Parasedimentitalea psychrophila: one gene and its partner. The protein of the gene in region 1 interacts with the protein of each later gene in a pairwise test. Links are inferred from orthologs where the notes say so. Each region holds a gene or a part of one and is shown in the gene's direction. Other genes may lie near its edges. The genes, in order: dnaA and QPJ95_RS15560.

Region 1 (3,152 bases):
CATCCGCACCTTCCTGCGTACTGTCGAAGAAGCCATCGAATCAGGCGACAAGGAAGTGGCCGCTGCAGCTCTGCGCGCGGCTCAGCCTGAACTGATGCGCGGCGTCACCAAGGGCGTTTACCACAAGAACACTGCATCGCGTAAAGTCTCGCGCCTAGCAGCCCGCGTTAAATCGCTGGGTTGATTCCCTAGGGGTGATTCCCTGAGTTTTGGTTCCTGGACCAAGTATGACTATACGTCAAAGGCGCTGCAATTTGCAGCGCCTTTGCTTTTTTGTCACGCTCTTTGAGCTGTCCAAAGGGCCAGAGAGATTCTTTATCCACAATCTCCGAGTCAACATCAGAGTTTCATTGATGGCCGGTGCGCTATGTTGCTACCAATAGTACAGCGATTCATTCGCTGGGGGGACTAGGCTGCTCGCGACTTTCCTGATGGGCATCAGGAAATCTTTCGTGACTTAAAAATTCGGATGCGTACTCTAATTTATTGAGCGCAGATTGAATGCAACTGCCTCGGGTGATTCCGGGTGGCAGCCTTGTCGCATTGTAAGTGCGTAAAATTGACTAAATCCATGTGGAAACATGGGTGTTTTTGCTTTGCGAATGTCAAAGAAACTGTCCCGTAGGGAACGGTGTAGATCAGTTTAATGCTGGCCTGTGCCTGGGATAGTTATGTTTTATTGGCGTTTGCTGAGACTGTAGGGCGAGTGCTGGGCTGGTAAAGCCATTAATTCGGGATGTATGAGGCGCGGAATGACAGAAGATAAATGGAGCCAACTGAGACAACGGTTGCTCAAGACAATTGGCCAAAACAATTATACCACGTGGATTGAGCCACTTGAGTTTGATGTATTGGAAGGCGGAGTGGCTATATTCCACGTACCAACCAATTTCATGGGAAATTACGTTAGCCAAAACTTTGCAGATTTGATTCTGCATGAATTCAGCCTGTCCGGTGAACCGGTGCAGCGTTTGTCATTCAAAGTTGCTGCCAATTCGCCGGTCCGTCCGGCCCGCGCCCCTGAGCGTGCCGAAGAGCCTTATCTGGAATTGGCCGATCGGAACGTCGAGCTGGAGAATTCTGCTCCGCGTGCTGCCAGCGCGACTCTGGCCAAAATGGAAACACTGCAGGCCGCGCCGCTTGATCCGCGTTTCACATTCGACAGCTTTGTCGTTGGCAAGCCCAACGAGTTGGCCCACGCCGCCGCGCGCCGGGTTGCCGAGGGTGGTCCCGTCACCTTCAATCCGCTGGTGCTCTATGGGGGTGTTGGTCTTGGTAAGACCCACCTGATGCATGCCATCGCCTGGGAGCTGATCGCCCGCAAGCCCGACCTCAATGTGCTGTATCTGTCGGCAGAACAATTCATGTACCGCTTTGTGCAGGCCCTGCGCGAACGTCGCATGATGGATTTCAAACACCTGTTCCGGTCAGTTGACGTGCTGATGGTGGATGACGTTCAGTTTATCGCTGGCAAGGGATCGACACAGGAAGAGTTCTTTCACACCTTCAACGCGCTGGTGGATCAGAACAAGCAGATCATTATTTCAGCCGACCGCGCCCCGGGTGAGATCAAAGATCTGGAAGACCGGGTGAAGTCGCGGCTGCAATGTGGTCTGGTGGTCGATCTTCATCCCACCGACTATGAGCTGCGTCTTGGCATTCTGCAGACCAAGGTAACGCAATACGGCACCTCTTATCCGGGTCTTCAGATTGCCGATGGGGTGCTGGAGTTCCTGGCCCATCGCATTTCCACCAATGTGCGGGTGCTGGAGGGCGCTTTGACCCGTCTGTTCGCCTTTGCCTCGCTGGTTGGGCGCGAGATTGACATGGATCTGACCCAGGATTGCCTGGCCGACGTGCTGCGCGCCTCGGAGCGAAAAATCACCGTTGAAGAGATCCAGCGCAAAGTCTCCGACTACTACAATATCCGCATGTCTGACATCATTGGCCCCAAGCGGCTGCGCTCCTTTGCCCGTCCGCGTCAGGTGGCGATGTATCTGTCCAAGCAGCTGACCAGTCGGTCGCTGCCGGAAATTGGTCGCCGTTTTGGCGGCCGGGATCACACCACGGTGATGCACGGCGTCAAGCGCATCGAGGAGTTGAAGCAAACGGATGGTCAGATTGCTGAAGACGTCGAAATGCTGCGCCGCGCGCTGGAAGCATAAAATCCTTTGATTTGACGGCCCCGGAGAGATCCGGGGCCGTTTTTTCGTGCGGTAAGGCAACGATTGCCCGGCAATGAGGTGACATCGATGGTGTGCCCCCTTGACGGGGTGGCCATTCCACTGAACAAATCCATGAAAAGCCTTGTGCCGGTTGGGTAAAACGTTAGTTTGCCCTTCCCGGCCATTCGAAGAGGATTGAGGGAATGAAGATCAGTATCGAACGTGGTGCCCTGCTGAAGGCAGTGTCACAGGCCCAGTCAGTTGTGGAGCGCCGCAACACCATCCCGATTCTCGCCAATGTTTTGATCGAGGCCGAAGGGGAGCATGTGCAATTCCGCGCCACCGATCTGGATATCGAAGTGGTCGACAAAGCGGTTGCTCAGGTAGAACGCGCTGGTGCCACCACAGTGTCAGCCACCACCCTGCATGAAATTGTCCGCAAACTGCCCGATGGGGCCTTGGTTTCCCTGACAGCTGACGCGGCCACCGGACGGTTGACGGTTGAGGCCGGACGGTCCAATTTCTCATTGGCGACGCTGCCGCGTGAGGATTTCCCGGTGATGGCGTCATCTGAATATCAGTCCAATTTCACCGCGCCTGCCGGCATGCTGCGTCGGTTGTTTGATAAATCCAAGTTTGCGATCTCGACCGAGGAGACCCGTTACTATCTGAACGGTGTGTACATGCACACGGCGGATGGGGCGGATGGCAAGGCATTGCGCTGTGTGGCCACCGATGGTCACCGTCTGGCCCGCATCGATGCGGATCTGCCGGCCGGCGCGATGGATATGCCTGGCGTCATTGTTCCTCGTAAAACCGTCGGCGAGTTGCGTAAGCTGCTGGATGATGACGAGATGGAGATCGCGGTGTCGGTAAGCGAGACCAAAGTGCGCTTTGCGACGCCTGATATCACGCTGACCTCAAAAGTGATCGATGGGACCTTCCCCGATTACACCCGGGTTATTCCACAGGGCAACACCCGTCGTC
Region 2 (3,163 bases), 1.7 Mb from region 1 along the record:
CGTATGGCGCTGCCAATGACCTATGTGCGCAAAAAGCCCAAAGGCTACGGTCGGAATGCCCGCATCGAAGGCGTGATGCGCGAAGGCGAACGGGTTCTGCTGGTCGAAGACATGACCACTGACGGCGGCTCAAAACTATCCTTTGTCGATGCCATTCGCGAAACCGGAGCCACCTGTGGCCATACGGCGGTGATCTTTTACTATGACATATTCCCCGAAACGATCCAAAAACTGGGCGATCACGGGGTTCAGTTGCATTATCTCTGCACCTGGTGGGACGTTCTGGCCGAGGCCCGCGCGCAACAGTCTTTCAGCATCGAAACACTGGACGAGGTCGAGACCTTCCTGAAAGCCCCCCGTGCCTGGCAGGACGCGCATAAATCCGCCTGAGCTCAAACTAGTCGGGGGCAGCCTCCCTGTGGATAACGCCCCCGACTCGCAAATCTGCCACAAAATCGCCTCAACAATTCGCGGTTGTTGAGTTTCCCCCCACATCATGTAGAGTTTCACAATTGGTCCACAAAACATCCACAGGGTTTTCCCCAGTGGCTGCGCAGTTATCCCCATAGGGCCCACAGAAAACATACATGTCGCATCCGACGGGCCTTCGGCCTACTGACTATAGCTCAGACCACGAGAGCACACATGAACGAACTGACCCCATTCGACGGCCATCAGCCGCCCGCCTTGATGCCCGATCAATTGCCCGCCAACGCCGAGACTGCGCCGGAAAGCCCGATGCCGCATTCGGTGGAGGCCGAACAGCAACTTCTGGGAGCGATTCTGACCAACAACGATGTCTTTGACCGCATTGCGTCGATCATCAGCGCTGAACATTTCTACGATCCGGTGCACGCCCGCATCTATGAAATTGCCGCGGCGCGGATCTCCAAGAACACGCTGGCCTCGCCGGTGACGCTCAAGGCCTTCATGGAGGAAGATGAGGGGCTCAAGGAACTGGGCGGCCCCGCCTATCTGGCCAAGCTGGCCGGCGCCTCGATCTCGGCTTTTGCGGTGCGCGACTATGCGCAGATGATCTATGATCTGGCGATCCGCCGCGAGCTGATCGGGCTGGGGCAGGATATTGCCGACAAGGCCCGTCGCGTCGATGTCGAGTCCGAACCCAGAGAGCAAATCGTCGAAGCCGAACAGTCGCTGTATAAACTGGCGGAACAAGGCCAGACCGAAAGCGGTTTCAAATCCTTCCTCAAAGCGGTGACCGAGGCGGTCAACGTCACCAACGCAGCCTATCAGCGTGGCGGCGGCATGGCCGGCATTTCCACCGGTCTGGTCGATCTGGACAAACAGCTGGGCGGCTTGCACCCATCGGATTTGCTGATCCTGGCGGGGCGTCCCTCGATGGGCAAAACCTCGCTGGCCACCAACATCGCCTATAACGTCGCCAAGGCCTATAAGCGCGGCATCCGGCCCGACGGCACCGAAGGTGCCATTGATGGCGGCGTGGTTGGCTTTTTCAGCCTCGAGATGAGCGCCGAACAGCTGGCGGGCCGTATTTTGGCCGAAGCCTCGGAAATCTCGTCACACAAGATCCGCCAAGGTGACATGACCGAGGCCGAGTTCCGCAAGTTCGTCGAGGCCGCCAAAACGCTGGAAAGCTGCCCGCTGTTCATTGATGACACGCCCGCCCTGCCGATCTCGCAATTGGCCGCCCGCGCCCGTCGCCTGAAACGCACCCACGGGCTGGATCTACTGGTGATCGACTACCTGCAGCTTTGCCGTGGTACAGCTGAAAACCGGGTCAACGAAATTGGTGAAATCTCCATGGGGATGAAGGCCATCGCCAAGGAATTGCAGATCCCGGTGATCGCCCTGTCGCAGCTGTCACGTCAGGTGGAAAACCGCGAAGACAAACGGCCACAACTGTCTGACCTTCGCGAATCCGGCTCGATCGAGCAGGATGCCGACGTGGTGATGTTTGTCTACCGCGAGGAATATTACAAAGAACGTGAAAAGCCCGGCGATCACGAGCTGGACAAGATGGAAGAGTGGAAAGAGGCGATGGAACGGCTGCATGCCCGTGCCGAAGTCATCGTTGGCAAACAGCGCCACGGCCCCATCGGCATTATTGATCTGTCGTTCGTGGCTGAGTTCACCCGCTTTGGCAACCTTGCCAAAACCTGGCAGAACGGTCCGCGCGAAGAGGAATACTGATCCCACGCCGTGCGCCTTGACCGCATCATGGTCAGGGCGCACGGCCTGGCAAAGACTTGACGCCAGCGAAAGACCCTGCACAACTGCGCCTATTGCACTCCAGGGGATTTCCAAAAATGAGCATTCACACCTTTATGGCCGCCTATAAGCGGGTCTGGGAAGCAAAAGACCCAGCCGGTTTTGCCGCCCTGTTCACCCCGGATGGCCGCTACCACAATACCCCGTTCCAAGTGCAATCCGGCCCTTCGGAGCTGGCCGCCTATTGGCAACGTATTCTGCTACAGGACGGTATTTCTCTGTCTTACAAGGTCTTGGGTGAATCCTCTGATGGCGGGGTCGCCCATTGGAATGTGACCTATCAGGTCACCAGCGAAGAGCTGTTTCAAATCTGGGCCGCCTCAACCGGCACCGGTTTGCCCGACCGCCGCCCTGGTGACCCTCTGCCCCGAATGGAGCTGGACGGAACCCTTGTTGCCGAGCTTGACGATCAGGGTCTGGCCACAACCGTGCGCATCTGGTGGCATTCAATGCCACAGCCCAACGAAGGGCCGCCAACGGGCACATGAATGCGCGACACACTGACCGGCAACTGTAGCCTGCAAACTGATTACCGCGACTATTCCCCCCTTGACCCCTGCCCCGCGCATGTCATGAACAAATCATGAGTACAGCAAAACTATCAATCAATCTGGATGCCCTGGCAACCAACTGGCGCAACCTTGATGCCCTCAGCGCGGGCGAGACCGCCGCCGTGGTCAAAGCCAACGGCTATGGCTTGGATACTGGCCGTGTGGGCCAGGCCCTGGCCAAGGCCGGCGCCCGCAACTTCTTTGTTGCCGTCGCCGAAGAAGGCGTCGCATTGCGCCGCGCCCTTGGCCCTGATCTGGGGATCTCGGTGTTTTCCGGTCACATGGAGGGCGACGCCCGGCTGCTACAGGAATTCAACCTGACACCGATGCTCAATTCGGTCGACCAGATGCTGCGCCATTTT

What was found.
Region 2: the proteins of dnaA (region 1) and QPJ95_RS15560 interact in binary tests that used the Escherichia coli proteins (3 or more experiments, as listed by UniProt). The link is inferred for Parasedimentitalea psychrophila from one-to-one orthologs.

Annotation. Positions count from the first base shown.
Region 1 is NZ_CP127247.1:1,491,052-1,494,203, reverse strand. Bases 131-2,958 are described here. They hold dnaA (chromosomal replication initiator protein DnaA), read left to right. Parts: upstream 131-752; coding sequence 753-2,165; downstream 2,166-2,958. Other genes in these bases: dnaN (DNA polymerase III subunit beta), read left to right, coding at 2,369-2,958; rpsT (30S ribosomal protein S20), read left to right, coding at 131-184. In the rest of the region: more of rpsT, read left to right, coding at 1-130; more of dnaN, read left to right, coding at 2,959-3,152. UniProt on the Escherichia coli protein: Plays an essential in the initiation and regulation of chromosomal replication. Binds in an ATP-dependent fashion to the origin of replication (oriC) to initiate formation of the DNA replication initiation complex once per cell cycle.
Region 2 is NZ_CP127247.1:3,188,908-3,192,070, reverse strand. The notes cover bases 70-2,908. They hold QPJ95_RS15560 (replicative DNA helicase), read left to right. Parts: upstream 70-645; coding sequence 646-2,172; downstream 2,173-2,908. Other genes in these bases: alr (alanine racemase), read left to right, coding at 2,834-2,908; QPJ95_RS15555 (nuclear transport factor 2 family protein), read left to right, coding at 2,289-2,738; QPJ95_RS15565 (orotate phosphoribosyltransferase), read left to right, coding at 70-390. Outside these bases: more of QPJ95_RS15565, read left to right, coding at 1-69; more of alr, read left to right, coding at 2,909-3,163. UniProt on the Escherichia coli protein: The main replicative DNA helicase, it participates in initiation and elongation during chromosome replication. Travels ahead of the DNA replisome, separating dsDNA into templates for DNA synthesis.